3 regions of the Paenibacillus sp. XP01 genome follow, and region 1 is predicted to be linked to each of the others. Evidence: riboswitches for the same ligand, from Rfam matches in the RefSeq annotation. Region 1 holds a riboswitch; each other region holds the start of a gene.
The links. A riboswitch is a leader RNA that binds a small molecule or an ion and turns the genes downstream of it on or off. The one in region 1 is predicted to bind thiamine pyrophosphate.
Positions count from the first base shown of each region.

Region 2: it holds a riboswitch for thiamine pyrophosphate, as region 1 does, so the genes downstream of both, thiM (hydroxyethylthiazole kinase) here and thiC (phosphomethylpyrimidine synthase ThiC) in region 1, are expected to answer to the same signal.
Region 3: it holds a riboswitch for thiamine pyrophosphate, as region 1 does, so the genes downstream of both, SNR34_RS02275 (ABC transporter substrate-binding protein) here and thiC (phosphomethylpyrimidine synthase ThiC) in region 1, are expected to answer to the same signal.

Region 1 covers NZ_CP139481.1:761,549-767,184, forward strand. The annotation lists gene SNR34_RS03590 (alpha/beta hydrolase) at 1-941, opposite strand, end outside; gene SNR34_RS03595 (IclR family transcriptional regulator) at 1,474-2,217, shown strand; TPP riboswitch at 2,345-2,458, shown strand; gene thiC (phosphomethylpyrimidine synthase ThiC) at 2,842-4,578, shown strand; gene SNR34_RS03605 (hypothetical protein) at 4,728-5,420, opposite strand; gene SNR34_RS03610 (hypothetical protein) at 5,515-5,636, opposite strand, start outside.
Region 2 covers NZ_CP139481.1:986,577-992,212, reverse strand. The annotation lists gene SNR34_RS04535 (pectate lyase) at 443-1,111, opposite strand; gene SNR34_RS04530 (radical SAM/SPASM domain-containing protein) at 1,434-2,309, opposite strand; TPP riboswitch at 2,528-2,627, shown strand; gene thiM (hydroxyethylthiazole kinase) at 2,881-3,711, shown strand; gene thiD (bifunctional hydroxymethylpyrimidine kinase/phosphomethylpyrimidine kinase) at 3,708-4,520, shown strand; gene thiE (thiamine phosphate synthase) at 4,520-5,185, shown strand; gene SNR34_RS04510 (MerR family transcriptional regulator) at 5,425-5,636, shown strand, end outside.
Region 3 covers NZ_CP139481.1:472,586-478,221, forward strand. The annotation lists gene SNR34_RS02260 (ABC transporter ATP-binding protein) at 1-819, opposite strand, end outside; gene SNR34_RS02265 (ABC transporter permease) at 896-1,654, opposite strand; gene SNR34_RS02270 (MTH1187 family thiamine-binding protein) at 1,654-1,944, opposite strand; gene SNR34_RS02275 (ABC transporter substrate-binding protein) at 1,987-3,024, opposite strand; TPP riboswitch at 3,221-3,332, opposite strand; gene SNR34_RS02280 (VOC family protein) at 3,415-3,801, opposite strand; gene SNR34_RS02285 (DUF2798 domain-containing protein) at 4,007-4,495, shown strand; gene serS (serine--tRNA ligase) at 4,822-5,636, shown strand, end outside.

The DNA of each region.
Region 1 (5,636 bases):
TCTTTTGGATGCTCGCGGAAAATCAGCTCATGGTGCGCTCCGTCAACGATCCATTCCTCCGAATTGGCATTCGACTGGTTGGCGGCGAGCAGCTCCGCGATCGGGTAAGGCGCCTTCTCGTCTTCCGTTCCATGAACGAAGAAGATCGGGAAGGGATAATCCTTCTTTTTGACTTCTTGGTACGGAATTTGCTGCAAGCCTGTGCCATTCAGGACAGGGAACAGCAGGTTCAAAATTTCCAGCGTCGGCTGGCGCGGCAGGTCAATTTGATTATGGATATTATGGTATAGCGTATCCGGTTCCAGCAGAAACGTGCTGTCCAATATCATGGCGTCGACGTCCTGGGTCAACAGCCCTGCCTGCAATGCCGTACCCGCTCCCATCGAAAATCCCCATACGACGATTTCCTGGGCGCCGCGCTGTTTGGCGAATTGGATCGCTCCGAGCAATTGCTTGGATTCCGCCTTGCCGCCCGTAGCGACGGCTTTGTTGACCTGGGAGGCAAAACCATAATCGAACATCACCACGTTGAACCCAAGCTGATGGGCATAATGCGCCAAATCGTACATGGGCACCCAGGTTTCCTCCCGGTTGGCTCCGTATCCATGGCTGAAGATGATCGTTTTGTTCACGTCGGCGTCGGCAGGAATGTACCAGCCTTGCATGATGCGGCTTCCGTCGACGGCCGGGAACGTGATGTCTTCGTATTTCATGTTTTTGGCCTGCATCGGATTGGAAAAGACGGGGGCTACCGTAGGGTTGGACAGCACCCAAGCGATGTAGCCGTGAAGCGCGATGAAGCAAAATAACAGAAAAAATACAACGGAGAGCAGCAACGCCACGATAATATGTTTAAGCCGGATCAGCCTCGGAGACAGCGAAGAGGGCAGATCGGAAACTTTCGTTTGCAGCGGGGCCTCGCTCTGGGATGTCGGAAACATACATGCCCCTCCTTTGTTGAATCGGCTAATTCTCACTGACGATCATTTTCTCCAAACCTGCCCGCCGCCGGATTACTGGGGCGCAGAGGAGGAAAGAGTCAGATTATGTCGACATGACAAGTTCGGTTCCGTGAAAAAAACAGAGTTGGACGGTTATACTTATACCATTCAGGCATAAGCGAAAATATGAATTCGCTTTCGGAAAGTTATTCCAATAGGAACGAGAAAATGTGGAAACGCTCGTTCTTTTCCTCTTTGTGATGGCGAATAGACTTTTTATTATCGTATGTTCCACCATAGCCAATGTCAATTCTTCAGGCGTATTTGTTACCTAATTGTTATATAGTTCTTTAGATGCATGGTTATTATTTCCTTTGAGTGCAAAATACAGGGGATGAAGTCTGATAACCTAGACCCCACGATACTTCTTCCGGTTCGAATTTAACGGGCATCGGTTTACAGATGGAATCGTTTCTCATATAATTTATGTAACCGAGTTTCATGTGATGAAACATGAGGAGGGCATTCTGCCATGGAGGACCGAAAGTTAACCGTCCGGGCTGTAGAACGGGCGCTGGATATATTATTGTGTTTTACGACCCGCAGCGATCTGGGATTGACCGAAATCGCCAGCCAGATCGGATTGCATAAGAGCACCGTGCATCGCCTCATGGCTACCCTGGAAGACCGGGGATTTGTGATCCGCGATGCGGCGACCGAGAAATACAGACTCGGCATTCGCATTTGGGAACTATCGGCGCATATGTCCCGGAGCGACGATCCCGCCATTTTGCTGCTGCCGGCGATGGAACGGCTGAGAGATCGGCTCGGGGAGACGGTAAGCTTGTATCTGCGCGACGGTGCCGAACGGATTCGGATACAGGCCGTACAGAGCGATCAGGCGATCCGCCGGGTGGCTCCCGTTGGCGCAAGACTGCCGTTGTCCGTAGGGGCTTCCAGCAAGGTGCTGATGGCTTTTGCAAGCGAGGAAGACCGGGAAGAACTGATGAACGGCCCGGAATGGCCCGTATTCATCGATCCGCAGGCGTATTTGGCGCAGATGGCGGATATTCGGACCGCCGGCTACGCCACAAGTTACGAAGAGCGCGAACCGGGGGCCGCGGCGGTGTCCGTGCCCATTATGGGCCGGGATGGCCGGATCGCAGCCGCGTTGTCCGTATCGGGGCCTGTCAGCCGCCTTTCCCAGGAGACGCTCCATGAGTATGCTCCGGTCCTGAAAGAAGCCGCCGCGCAGATGGGACTTATGCTGGCCTGATCCGAAACGGCATTTTGGAAAATAAGGTTGTTTTTCCGCCATGTTTAGGCTAATCTGTAATGGACAGCCCAAGACATGGGCTGACTGAACTGAATAGGACGCAGCGGCAAAGTTGCCGCTAGCCGTCAAACGTTACTGGGGGAGTCCGAATTGTCCGGACTGAGACGGAATCGCATGAGATTCCGGACCCTTAGCACCTGATCTGGATCATGCCAGCGTAGGGAAGTAATCGGCGAAACAACGACGAGCATCGTCAATATGCCTTGAGTGAAGCTCCCCTGTGGGTAGACTTGCCGTGGCACGTTTGGCGATGAAGGATAAAGCCGGTTCCCTGGGGGAACCGGCTTTTTTAATGCAGTATCCGAGAAATCATCGCATCTCCGTGGCGTTCCGACAAGGTGGAGATGTGTGATGCGGCGGCCATGGTTGCCATGTTCCCGCCCGCCCTGGAGCTGTATCCGTGCTTTTGAATTCGCCCGTGCTGTACTTCCTTCATGCTTGGCCTGATGAACAGGTGCGCAGAATGAGCAATGCCGGACCATACCATGAGGAGGAGAATGAGCGATGAGCACAGGACACGAAACAGCGGGACAGGAAAACCATCGGGATACGGAAAAAGAAAGCATGGGGCGGCTGCGGCCTTTTCCGGGCAGCCGCAAGGTATACATTCAGGGCTCGCGACCGGACCTGTTGGTCCCCGAACGCGAAATTGCCCTTCATGACACAAGCACTCCCCAAGGGGTGGAGCATAACGAACCGCTCCGCGTGTACGATACGAGCGGTCCGATGACCGATCCGGATTATGAGGTGGACATCCGGACGGGCCTGCCCGCGCTGCGCAGACAGTGGATTACGGAGCGCGAGGACGTAGAATCGTACGAAGGCCGGACGATTAAGCCGGAGGACAACGGCTTGAAGCCGGGCAGCACAAGAGCTGGAGCCGAGACGTATCCCGGCGTCACCGGGAAACCGCTGCGGGCACGGGAAGGGCGATGCGTGACGCAGATGCACTATGCACGGAGAGGCATCATTACGCCCGAGATGGAATTCGCGGCCATCCGCGAAGGCGTGGAGCCTGAATTCGTACGGCAGGAGCTGGCCAGCGGCCGAGCCATTTTGCCTTCCAATATCAATCATCCGGAGAGCGAACCGATGATGATCGGACGCCATTTCCACGTCAAAATCAATGCCAATATCGGCAATTCGGCCGTATCGTCTTCCATTGAGGAAGAGGTCGAGAAGATGACCTGGGCCGTCCGTTGGGGAGCGGATACGGTGATGGATCTGTCCACGGGCAAAGACATTCACACCACCCGCGAATGGATCATTCGCAATTCGCCGGTACCGATCGGCACGGTGCCGCTCTATCAGGCATTGGAAAAGGTCGGAGGGGAGGCGGAGGCGCTGACGTGGGAGCTGTACCGCGACACGCTGATCGAGCAGGCCGAGCAGGGCGTGGACTACTTTACGATTCATGCGGGCGTGCTGCTCCGCTATATTCCGATGACTGCCAAACGGATGACGGGCATCGTGTCACGGGGCGGATCGATCATGGCGGCCTGGTGTCTGGCGCATCATCAGGAAAATTTCCTGTACACCCATTTCGAAGAAATCTGCGAGATCATGAAGCGGTATGACGTCGCCTTTTCGCTGGGAGACGGCCTTCGCCCGGGCAGCATTTATGATGCCAATGACGAAGCGCAGATGGCGGAACTCGCGACGCTGGGGGAATTGACCCAGATCGCCTGGAAGCATGACGTGCAGGTGATGATTGAGGGTCCCGGACACGTGCCGATGCACAAAATCAAGGAAAACGTGGACTTGCAAATGGAGATTTGCCAGGAAGCGCCGTTCTACACGCTCGGCCCGCTGACCACGGACATTGCGCCGGGGTACGACCATATTACGTCGGCCATCGGGGCGGCCATGATCGGCTGGTTCGGCACATCCATGCTCTGTTACGTTACGCCGAAGGAACATCTCGGCTTGCCGAACAAGGACGATGTGCGCGAAGGCGTCATCGCCTACAAAATCGCGGCCCATGCCGCCGATCTGGCCAAAGGCCATCCGCGTGCGCAGCGCCGGGACGACGCGCTGTCCAAAGCCCGCTTCGAATTCCGCTGGCGCGACCAGTTCAACCTGTCGCTCGACCCTGAACGGGCCATGTCCTACCACGACGAAACACTGCCTGCCGAAGGAGCGAAGCAGGCGCATTTCTGTTCGATGTGCGGACCGAAGTTCTGCAGCATGCGCATTACGCAGGATATCCGTGCATTTGCCGCGGAGAAGGGATTGTCGGAACAAGAGGCGGTTGCCGCAGGCATGCAGGAAAAAGCCGAAGAATACCGGATGCGCTCATAATGCCGGCCTTCTTGGGCGGTTGTCCGCGAATCCGTTAAATTGGCGTTATTGTCTGTCCGCAACAAAACGGACAGGAGGAGAAGCCAAACAGCAAAAAGCAGTTCATCTCCCTATCTTGGGGAATGAACTGCTTTTTTGCATGTCATGCATCACAAGCCGGACTTTAGCTGCATATTCAATTCCCGTTGCAAATACGGTGCCAGAACGGAAAGGGGACTGTGCACGGTTATGCCGCTAGCCATCGTTACCCGTGCTGCCGCCGGAGCCATGGACAACTGGGCGGCAATCGGCGTCCAACCCGAATATCGTTCGGCATGCCGCATCAATCCCGCCTGAACGGCTGCCGCATAACCTTCGCGGTCACCGCGCATAATCAGCTCGAACGTGCCTGGCAGCAATACGCTCTTGGCTTGAAGGGCATGATTTGACGCGTGATGTTCCTCCTCCGGCTGTAAATGGCGCAAAAAGCGGTCCATCGTTCCTTGGACGGTGGCTGGGTTGGTGAAGGCGAGCAAATAGGGCTTCGGCTGGCGCTGCATCATCGATAACAAGGGATCGTCGATGCCGATCACGGGAATGGAAGCGGGCAGGGGCTCCTGTTCCAGAACGGCCGTGAAGAGCGTGCAGGTGACGAGAATGGCATCGGCATGGCATCGGGCGATCCATTCCATCGTGCTGGCTACTTTGTCGCGGACGGTGTTTTCGGTGAAGTCTGCGTCGCTTTTGATCCGGTCTAGTCCCGGATCGACGTAGTGCACCAGTTCGACGTCATAGGCAGCCAGTGCCTCTTCGATGAGTGCAATGTTGGAATAATGGGCATGAAAGCAAGCGATGGTCATCATGAGGCATTCCCCTTTAGGATTGTTGCGGGAACCGTGTGAAGGAGCCGCGAACGTTTTAGCCCATTATAGAAACAGGGAGGGGGAATGTACAGCATTATCGCATGGATGGGGAGGCATTCTTTTTGGCCATTTTTTGCTGCAAAATGTCGTGGAAGGTCAACTCTTGGGTATCCCGGTTTTCTTTTTTCGGAGCGTTGACCGCTGCATTTCGCGGAT
Region 2 (5,636 bases), 230 kb from region 1:
CATGCGTACAGTTGACGAAACATGGGCGGAAAATGGCACATAAACAGGACAACCCACACTTATCCCATTCAGGAATAAGGCAAAGGATATGCTGCCGAATTCATGAGACGTTGTGTGCACGAATTGCGTGTTTATTTTCCCCATCATGGATCGAATGGTTCTCTACGCTGGCATTACCCAGATCAGATACGGTCAGCGGCACAAGGCCACCCTCTCAGCCCAACTTCATTGAGCTCCCGGCTTTCGTTATTTCAATGGTTATACTGTACAACAGAAGGGTATTTGTGGCAATCCCGAATCATTCCCCATTTATGCACGAGCGATAGTGAAGGCACCCCCATCACAGGAATGCCTTCGGTAGAATCGGCAATCGTTGGCGCAAAGGTCAGGCAAGACTCTTGAACATTAGAGATGACTCTCTGGCAATCGCGTCGCTGATGATTCAGTATTGCGTATTGCCCGATTGGCTCGTTTTGCCGGAGGCGAACCCTTTGAAGAGCGTAGGCACCTTGGAATACCGCGTATTGGTGATTTTGCCGACGGTCGAGCTGCTGTCCGTGCGCAGAATCGAATCCTTGACGTTGGAGATGTTGGAGTTGTCCACATTCATCGTAACCTGATAAGAGGTGCCTCCGTTTTGGCGCACCAGTTTGCCGATGTCGTCTGCCCTGAAATTTTTGATGTTGATCGTTCCCGAGGCATTCATCTGAAATACTTTGTCGTACGCCTTATACGCCGCTCCGCCCGTTATGTTAACGGTGCCGGAGGATTTCAGGGTTAGCGCGTCCTCGCCGACATCCTTCCAGGTCACGTTTTCGATATTGCAGCTGCCATAACAATGAACGCCGTCGGCAGCAGGAGCTTCAATGACTACGTTTTTCAAGGTTGCGCCTGCTTCAAGCCTGAAAATGGGCTTCTGGTTCTCAGCCTGGCTTCCGTCTCCCAACGTGTTCGGATCGGCAGCCACGCTTTTCCCCTTGCCGTCGTACGTTTCGCCCTTTTTGACGATAATCGTCGTTTTGACGATTTCGGGCGCTGCCGCTGCGGGAATCACAGCAAACAATGAGGCAACCAAACCGGCGGACAAAAGTACGGTCAACATTTTTTTCATCATGAATTCCTCCTTGGCGATCGGATTTTCCGCCATTACGGGCGGTTTGTCGGCAAGCCTCGCAGATGCACAGCTCCGCTTGTCCTGGCCGCAACCTCATCCTATCAGGAAAGGAACGTTCCAAGAATAATCCGTAGTTCACATCTCTCCGACATTCACGCCAGCTCTGAGAAAATGAGACCTATCCGTACCCGTTCCGAACATCGCATCTGCCGTTGTTAACTCTCGGTGTGCTGGAATTACCTTATTTTCCTTCAGATGAAAGACAACAAGGGCCGACTTGAAATCAAGCCGTCCCCGTCTTTTTATTCAAAATCCAATCCTACGCACCGAACCGCTGGCGGTATCCGCATTTGCGGCAAAGCTCCTCCACCGCTTCGCGTCTCGAAAAACCATAGAACAGATTGTTGGCGCGCTCGCCTTCCACAATCTCCGAGAAGGAACGTTCATGCACGTTCCCCAAATTAATGACGCCTTCGCCGTCCAGGCAGCACGGAACCACCGTTCCATCCACAAGCACCGCGGCTTGCGTGCGCAACGCATGGCAAAATCCTTTACCGTCATCCTCCGGCGCATCCAGGCTTGGCCACTGAAATTCATGGTCCTGGTTCAGGTACACGTTCGGCGCGATTTTGACGCCGCTGCCCGGTACGACCTTTTCCTCGATTTTATAATCCAGATTAAATTCTCGCTCCAAGTGATCGAGCGTTTCGCGGTTGCGCTGCTTCTGGGCATTCGTGAAATTGTCCTGCGTCAAATTCCACAATCTGAACGACACGATGACGTTATGCTTCGTCGCTTCATGCACAAACGAAAAGATGTTGCTCAGGTACCCTTCGCGATCTTTGGAGCCCTCATGCCCGTCGAAACTGTGCAGGGAAAAGTTCATCTGGCGCAGCGCCGGCTTGCCGAGCAGCTTGTGTCTCGTCTTCGGCAGCAACGTTCCGTTCGTCGTAATATTCACTTTGAAACCCTTCTCATGGGCGATGTCCAGCAGCAAATCGATTTTGGGATGAAGCAGCGGTTCGCCTTTGACATGCAGATAGATGTAACTTGAATGCGGCTTGATCTGATCCAGCACCATGCTGAACGTTTCCGGATCAATAAATCCTTTGGCTCGCTTCGTCTGCGGACAGAAGCTGCAGGCCAGGTTGCAAATGCTCGTGATCTCTATATAAACCTTTTTGAACGTTTTCAATGCGTGGTCCCCATTCCAGTCAGGGGGATGAGTCCCTTCCCGACTTCATTCGTGATGCGGCCAAAATGCGCCTTTATTATTATATCGGGTTCCGCAAGCAAGGTAAATCGACTTACGGATTTCTCCAGCTCCAGCGGGAAAGGATCTCGCCCCTCCGGGTCCTATTTACACCATCCTCACTTGTGAGGTATGCTGAATGCACAACTGCATAAGCTGCAAACAGTCACTAGGGGAGCCTCACGGCTGAGACGAATGATTTTCGGACCCTTTGAACCTGATCTGGATCATACCAGCGTAGGGAAGTGGAGCGGACTTTACCAATTAATACATTATGCAAGGGGTATGGCTTGCGTAAGACATGTATCCCTATTTGCGTTGAAAAGCCCCTCCCGTTTCCTTGGAAATGGGAGGGGCTTTGTTTGTCACGGGGCGCATCGGGCGATTGGGCAGATGCCAGAACGCGCAATGCGATCGTTGTTGCCGAACACACCGCGACAGAATTTATTTCCAGTCATCCCTTCACTGATCTTCCTGCGATCCGGAAACCAGCGCGCAGAAATACCTATTCTTGATGAGGAGGCATTCACATATGTCCTATTTGGAACGCGTTCGTACCCAAAATCCGTTGGTCCATAACATTACCAACATTGTCGTAGCCCCTTTTACCGCCAACGGCCTGCTTGCATTGGGCGCCTCTCCTTTCATGGCGTACGCTCATGAAGAGGTCGCCGACGTTGCCAAAATGGCCGGAGCCGTCGTGCTTAACATCGGTACGTTGAATGAGGACGTCGTGACGTCGATTCGTCTTGCCGGACGCGCAGCCAATACCCACAGCGTGCCCGTCGTGTTCGACCCGGTTGGCGCAGGAGCCACGGCCTATCGCACCGAAACGGCACGCAAGCTTGTTCATGAACTGCAGCTAACCGTGCTGCGCGGCAATGTCGCCGAGGTGGCCAACGTCATCGGGGAGAACTGGGAGATTAAAGGCGTGGATGCAGGACATGGTAAAGGCGACCGCATCCACATTGCGGAGCGGGCCGCTAAGCAGCTCGGCTGCATCGCAGCCGTAACCGGTCAGGAAGACGTGGTGTCCGACGGCGAAACCACTTACGTGATCGGCAATGGTCATGCCCTGCTCACCCGTGTCACCGGAGCCGGGTGCCTGCTGAGTTCGGTCATCGGGGCGTTTGCCGCGATTGCGGAGCCTGGGCGCGAACGATTAGACAGCATTGCCGAAGCGCTGGCCTTCTACGGCATAGCCGCCGAACAAGCGGCAGAACGAACGGCACAACAAGGTCCCGGCAGCTTCCAAATCGAGCTGCTGAACCAACTGGCACAAGTCACGCCGGCACTGGTGACAGAACGGTCGCAAATTCGGCAAGCTGCCGGAGGTGCACGATGACGACCCCGCAAGCTCTCACGATTGCCGGTTCGGACAGCGGCGGCGGCGCGGGCATTCAAGCCGACCTGAAAACTTTTCAGGAGCTCGGCGTGTACGGCATGAGTGTAATCACCGCCATCACTGCGCAGAACACCCTCGGTGTACAAGGTGTTTTCGCTGTTCCGAACGAAGGCGTGGCCGCGCAGCTCGACTCGATCGGAACCGACCTCTATCCAGGCGCCGTCAAGACCGGCATGTTGTTCAGCGCGGACCTGATCCGGATTGTCGCGGAAAAATGCCGGACGTATCGCTGGCCCAAACTGGTCATCGATCCGGTCATGGTCGCCAAGGGCGGTGCCCCCCTGCTCCAGCAGCAAGCGGTGCAGACGCTCATTTCGGATTTGTTGCCGCTTGCGTTGGTAACCACGCCCAACATTCCGGAGGCCGAGCTGCTCGCAGGCATGTCCATTGGCGGTTTGGCTTCGCGGGAAGAAGCGGCACGGCGCATCGTGCAGATGGGCTCTGCCTACGTCTTGATCAAAGGCGGCCATGCAGGCGATCACGGCTCCGTCGTGGATGTGCTGTATGATGGACATTCCTTTCATTATTTCGAGAACCCACGCGTTCTGACGCGTCATACCCATGGTACGGGCTGCACTTTCTCGGCGGCGATTGCGGCTGAATTGGCGAAAGGATCGGCGGTGCCTGAAGCGGTGGAAACGGCTCGTGCTTTCATACAGGCGGCGATTGAGGATGAGCTCGGCATCGGTGCAGGCCACGGGCCGACGAACCATTTTGCGTATGGGCGCAGATTGCGGGGTGCGTTGTAATGGAACGATTGGACATGGAAAGGGTGCGCCGCGCCATGCGGCTGTATCTGGTCATGGGCAGTGTGAATGCGACCCATGACCCGGTTGAGGTGCTGCGCCAGGCTATTGCTGGCGGCATCACGCTGTTCCAGTTCCGCGAGAAAGGAACTGGCGCCCTGACGGGCACGGCGCGCATCGCGCTTGCGGAGCGCCTGCGCGAGGTGTGCGGCCAGCATGGCATCCCGTTCATCGTGAACGATGACGTGGAGCTGGCCGTGGCCCTGCAGGCCGACGGCGTGCACGTCGGCCAGGACGATGCGGACGCGGCGCTGGTGCGCGCCCGCATCGGACCCGGGCGGATGCTTGGCGTATCCGCCCACTCCGTGACCGAGGCGCGCCGTGCCGTGCAGGCGGGCGCCGACTACCTTGGCGTCGGGCCGATGTATCCGACGCGCTCGAAGGCGGATGCCCACGCCGTGCTGGGCCCCGCCGGGATTGCGGAACTGCGCGCCGCAGGCATCGCGGTTCCGCTGGTCGGTATCGGCGGCATTGCAGCCGATACCGCGGCCGCCGTCATGGCGGCGGGGGCTGACGGCGTGGCCGTCATCTCCGCCGTCGCAGGCGCGGCCGACGTGCGCGCAGCCGCTGCGGAGCTGGCGGCTGTGGTGCGCGGGATGCAGGCATAGCCGCGCACACGCGCATCCCCATACATCATGAGGCCCCGCGCACCAAGGTCCGAGTGATTGCCGGGTTATACACTCAAGCTTGCTTTCGGTTTGGCGCGGCTGCTCACCGCGAATGCTTCGGCGATACACCCATAAACCAAAATTTATGGCTGAAAATGCTTCGCTGGAACATTTTTTTCCCTGTTGACTCTCACGTAACGTGACCCTGTACAATCGGTGGTGTAAGGAGGTTGGATTTCATGGCCATGAAAGTAAAGGAGGTCTCCGAGCTCGTCGGAATCAGCGTGCGCACGCTGCATCACTATGACGAGATCGGGCTGCTGACTCCGGACGAAACCACTTCATCCGGATATCGTCTGTACTCGGACGCCAATCTGGAAAAGCTGCAGCAAATTTTGTTTTTCAAGGAGCTCGACTTTTCTTTAAAAGAAATCAAGGATATCCTGAGCGA
Region 3 (5,636 bases), 290 kb from region 1:
CTTCATCCACTCGGAGATTTGCCGTTTGCGCTCCAGGAATGCCGGCAGATCGGCGATCGTTTCTTGACGGGGCCGTTCAAAAGGAACATGGACTTCGTGCATCACCGTTGCAGGCCGATTCGAGAGCACGTAGACGCGATCGGCGAGCAGCAGCGCTTCTTCGATATTATGGGTGATGAGCAGCACCGAGCGGCGGTTCAGCTCCCATATGTCGAGCAGCCAGCGCTGCATGTCGCTGCGCGTCAAGGCGTCGAGCGCGCTGAACGGCTCGTCGAGCAGCATCAGCTCCTGGGGACTGAGCAGCGCCCGCAGGAACGCGGCGCGCTGCTGCATTCCGCCGGACAGCATGTGCGGGTATGCCTGCTCGAAGCCGCCGAGGCCGACGCTCTCCAGCCATTGGCGCGCTTCGGCAAGCGCGGTTTGCCGCGGCTGGGCCGATGGAGACACTTCGCCCGCAAGCAGCACGTTCTCTTCGATGGTGCGCCACGGGAAGAGCGCAGGTTGCTGCGGCATGTAGCTGATCTTGCCGCGCTGGCCGGTCACGTTCTCGCCGTTCATCCAGATCTCTCCCTGCTGCGGCTTCAGCAGCCCGCCGATGATATGGAACAGGGTGCTTTTGCCGCAGCCGGACGGTCCGACGAGTGCCACGAATTCGCCTTGCCCCACAGTCAGGGAAATATCGTTAAGCACCGGCAGCTTGCTTCGCCGCTCGCGGAAGGAGGCGTGCACATTCCTGACGTTGAGCGCAGGCGCCGTTGCCGATGCCGATGTCGGTGCCGTGCCGTCAGAGTGAGCTGCACCCGTTTCGCTTGCCTGCATAGCTGGGGCAGCCGCTGGTGTTGCCGGAGAACCGGTATGATTCATGTCGTATTCACTTCCTTGGTTCAATGTCGGGTTAGCGCTTCTGCGGCCGCCATTTAACGAGCAGCTTCTCCAGCAAGGCAATGAGCAGGAAGAGCAGCAGGCTCAGCGCCACGATGATCATGATGGCGACGAATAATCGATCTGTCCGGTAAGCGGACTTCTGCAGCATCATGTAATAACCGATGCCCTTGTCGGCGCCGATCCATTCTGCGATGATGGCGCCCATAACGCTGTATGTGGCGGCAATCTTCACGCCGGAGAAGATGGAGGGCAGCGCATGCGGCAGCTCCAGCTTCCAGAAGATGTGGCGGCGCGATGCACCGGCCATGCGCATGTAATTCATCATGGCCGCATCCGTGCGGGTTAACCCGTCCATGGCCGCTACGGCGACCGGGAAGAAACAGACGAGAACGATCGTGATCAGCTTGGGCAGCAGCCCGAAGCCGAACCAGATCAGCAGGAGCGGAGCCAGCGCGATGGTGGGTATGTTTTGACTTAAAATAAGCAAAGGGTATAACGCCTGTTTGAGCAAAGGAATAAGATGCAGCACCATCGCGATCAGCAATCCGACGGCCGTGCCGGCAGCGAAGCCGATCAGGGTAAGCTGGATGGTAGCCCAAGCATGCATGCCGAGGCGATCGGCTTGAGATGCCGCTTCGCGGGCGATGTCCGAGGGTGCGGGAAGCATCCACTTTTCAATATGGAACAGGGATACGGCTCCCTGCCATAACGCGATAAAGAGAATAACCGCCACGAAGGGCGGCCATACGCTTTTCCAGTATGAATTCATTAGCGATATTTCTCCGTGAGGGCATCCATGCTGAACCCGTCAGGGCTATGGGCAATTTTGATCTGGGAAATGATGCTTGGGCTGCCGGCCTCCACGAGTGCTTCGTGCATTTTGCGCACGATCTGCAGCAGCTCCTCAAGTTCGCCTTCCATGGTCGTTTCCAGCGGGTTTACTTGATATTTGACGCCGGATTGTTGAATGACTTCGATCGCGCGATCGACGTAAGGATAAGAGTTTTCGCCGTTCGGCGTTTTGGGAATCACTTGTATGCTAAGCAGTGTGCTGGCCATGTCCATTCACGGCTCCTTCCGATTTCGTTATATAGTTGCTCGTTATTGTGGTAAAAATTCGTTCGTATACGCTTTGGAAACGTCGACTTGCTGGTCGAGCAGTTTTTTGCTGAACATCCAGTCCGCGTAATTTTGCCAAACTTCCTGTTTCTGTTCGCCCCAACGTGCGGCATCGTCCTGATATTTCGGGCTGAGCCACTTCTGGCTGGCGAGTACTAAATCCTTGTCGAGGTCCGGAACGGCCTTCAGCAAAATGTTGGCAGCCTCCTCCGGGTGATCGATCGCATATTGATATCCTTCGGATGTCGCTTTCATGAACGCTTTAACCAGCTCCGGATCATTCTGAATCGTCGTTTCGTTGGTTACGAGCACAGGCGTGTAATAGTCGAGCGCTTCGGAGTAATCCTTGACGTACAGCATGTCGATCGGTTCATTCCGCAGTTGTGCTTCAATCCCGGTCCACGCATAGAAGATCCAGGCAAAGTCGATGTCGCGTTTCACGGCAGTGAAGAAATCGGCATCGCCCATATTGATGTTTTTCACCTTGGAGACGTCGGCGCCTTCGCCTTCCATAATCGATTGCATGACGGCTTCTTCTACCGGAGAGCCCCAGCCTCCATAAGATTTGCCTTCAAAGTCTTTGGGCGATTTGATATTCCGGTCCACCGGAGCGGCAAAGCCGGACGTGTTGTGCTGAATGACCGCGGCGATGGATACGAGCGGTACGTTTTGCGTGCGTGCTTGGGTTACGCTCTCCTGGTAACTGACGCCAAAAGGGACCTCGTTCGAGGCTACCATCGTGTCCGCTCCGCCTGCGCCAGGCTGCACGATTTCGACGTTAAGTCCCTCGGCTTTGTAAAAGCCTTGATCCACCGCAGCGTACAGGCCGGTATGGTTCGTATTCGGCGTCCAATCGAGCACCACCTTAACGTCTTTCAGTGCGGCATTGCCGCCTTCGCTTGCCTTTTCCGTGCTGCTGCCGTTCTCGCCGGCAGGTGCCGCTTCCTTGCCGCCGCATGCGGCAACGGTTACGAGGGTGATGCACAAGAGCATCAGGCCCATCATTTTGCGCCATTTCATTTCTTTTTCTCTCCTTCATATTGTCCGGCCATCGGCACGGGTACTCCTTGGCTTCATGTCCACAACATCTGATTAAGAATGCCATATCAGGGGAATTGCATCGCGGTCCACACGTTCTGATATTAACAAAAAAGCGTCCCGTTATTCGGGACGCATGCAGGCGTTAGAGAATGGCCACCAGCCTTGGGGCTGTGCCTTGGTCAATATACTCCGATTCCTACGCTGGCATGATCCAGATCAGGTCTAAGGGTCAGTATCTTATGGGATACACTCTCAGCCGGCCAATTCCGACACCCCTGGGAAGCTATGAAGTTACGGGCGTTGCTATCACAGTAATTATAGGCAAGAGTCCGGATTGTGTCCAGTAAGGAATTGGAGGGACGACCGGGATTACCGTTGGAAAAATTCAATCCATTCTTTTTCAGGTCCATAGATGAAGAAGTAACGATATCCGTTCGGCAAGGTTACAATCTCCCCATCGATGAACTCTGCATCCGTTGCCTGAATGCGCCGGTATTCCGCTTCGATGTCCTCCACATGGATGGCAAAGTGGTGCACCGTTCCTTCGGATGGCAGCTTGTCGCTATACCCCTGAATCAGCTCGATCTCGGTCTCGTCGCTCCCGTTAAAACCGAGAAATGCCAGCTGAATGACACCGTTGGTGTGAGTCAACCGTCCCTTCAGTTCCAGACCGACAATCTCGGTATAGAAGCGGAGCGTTGTTTCCAGATCGCGAACGGAGATTCCGACGTGGTCGACGCGTTTTTGAAAAGCCATATGAACATACCTCCCGGGGCAGATAATTCGCCATTAGCATTTTAGAAATAGAATAGATGTGGAAATCCAAGCTGTCAAGTTGGAATTAGAGCGGCAATTGAACGCGCTTACGTAAAAAATAAAGATTTAAATTTTAAAAGTTCACAATTTGTTCACTTATGAAGGGCATAACGTGATCACTATAATGATCAAATGAACAGAAAGGATGAGTACATTGCCAACAACGAAAAGAGAACAAGTGGTGTTCGGATTAATGATGTGCTTCGGCATGGTCACGATCATGCTGTTGTTTAATCTGTATAACAGCGGAATGATCGGGAAATTGTCTTTGATGGAGATTCTGCTGCAGTTTGTGATCTGTTTTGTGGTCGCTTTTGCGGTTGAATCGATATTGATAGGTCCTGTGGCGAAAAAAGTAGCGTTTTCCCTGCCGTTCGACAAGTCGAACAAATTGGTGGCCGTGTTGACGCTCTCGTTTTTTATGGTGGTCGGCATGGTGTTGGTCATGTCTTTCTATGGTGTAATGACATCCTACCTCACCAATGGACTTGGAGGTCGTTCCATCCTGCGAAGCTATGGTTCGGCGATCGGCCATAACTTCTTGCTGGCACTTCCGGCACAGCTTCTGGTGGTGGGGCCGATCGTTCGGGCTGTATTTGGCAATGTGGTGGCCAGAAGCAAAGTCAGCGCTTGACCGATCTGTCTTATTTCCTGGGCAATGGTCGTTTGAAAACATAATGAATGAAGCTCTTGCGAATGGGGGAGCATTTCATATATAATCATTGTCAACAATTGCAGATCGGAACTATGCCGTTGAAGAGCATCCAACTCGGAGGCGTTTTCGCCAGGGGAGCGAACCCATTCCCCAAGTTAACCGGAACCGCCCGTTACCGCGGACCAAGAGGCTGGACACAGGATTACCTGTCCCGGCAAGTTGGGTGGCACCGCGAGCAGAGCGCTCCTCGTCCCAAGGGATGAGGGCGCTCTTTGCATTTTTATAGCCCAAAGGAGACGGTGTACATGTTGGATATGAAATGGATTCGTGCGCATGCGGATGAGGTTCAGGCGGCCGCGGACGGCAAAAAAATCAAGGTTTCGGTTCGCGAGCTGCTTACCCTGGACGAGGAAAGAAGAAGGCTTTTGCAGGAAACGGAGGAAGGGCGCCGCTTGCGGAACGCCTGGTCGGCAGAGATTGGCAAGCTGATGCAGGCTGGAGATCGGGCACAGGCGGAAGAGCTGCGGACACGCGTAAAGGAGCTTAACGACAAGCTCCAGCAGAATGAGACCAAGCTTGCCGACGTGCAGGAGGAGGTAACGAGACTGCAGTGGCTGGTACCGAACGTGGTGTCGCCGGATACGCCGGCAGGAGCATCGGATGAAGATAACGTTGAAGTGCGGCGTGTCGGTGAGATTACGAAATTCGATTACGATGCGAAGGATCATGTTGAGCTGGGTGAAATGCATGACATGATCGACATTGCCCGAGGCGTAAAAATCGGCGGCACTCGCAGTTATGTATTGAAAGCGGCAGGTTTGCTTTTGCATCGGGCCGTACAACAGTTAGCCCTCGACCTATTATTGAAGAAAGGCTTCACGCCGATGGAAGTGCCGCTGATGGTGAGGGAGGAAGCGCTGGTTAATACGGGCTTCTTCCCCACAGGGCGGGATCAGGTATATGAGCTTGAGGGCGAGAACAAATGGTTGGTAGGGACTTCGGAGGTGCCGCTTGTTTCTTATTATATGGATGAAGTCGTGGATGTAGCGGAACCGATCCGATTGGCCGCCATGTCCACCTGTTTCCGCAGCGAGGTTGGATCGGGCGGCAGGGATGTGCG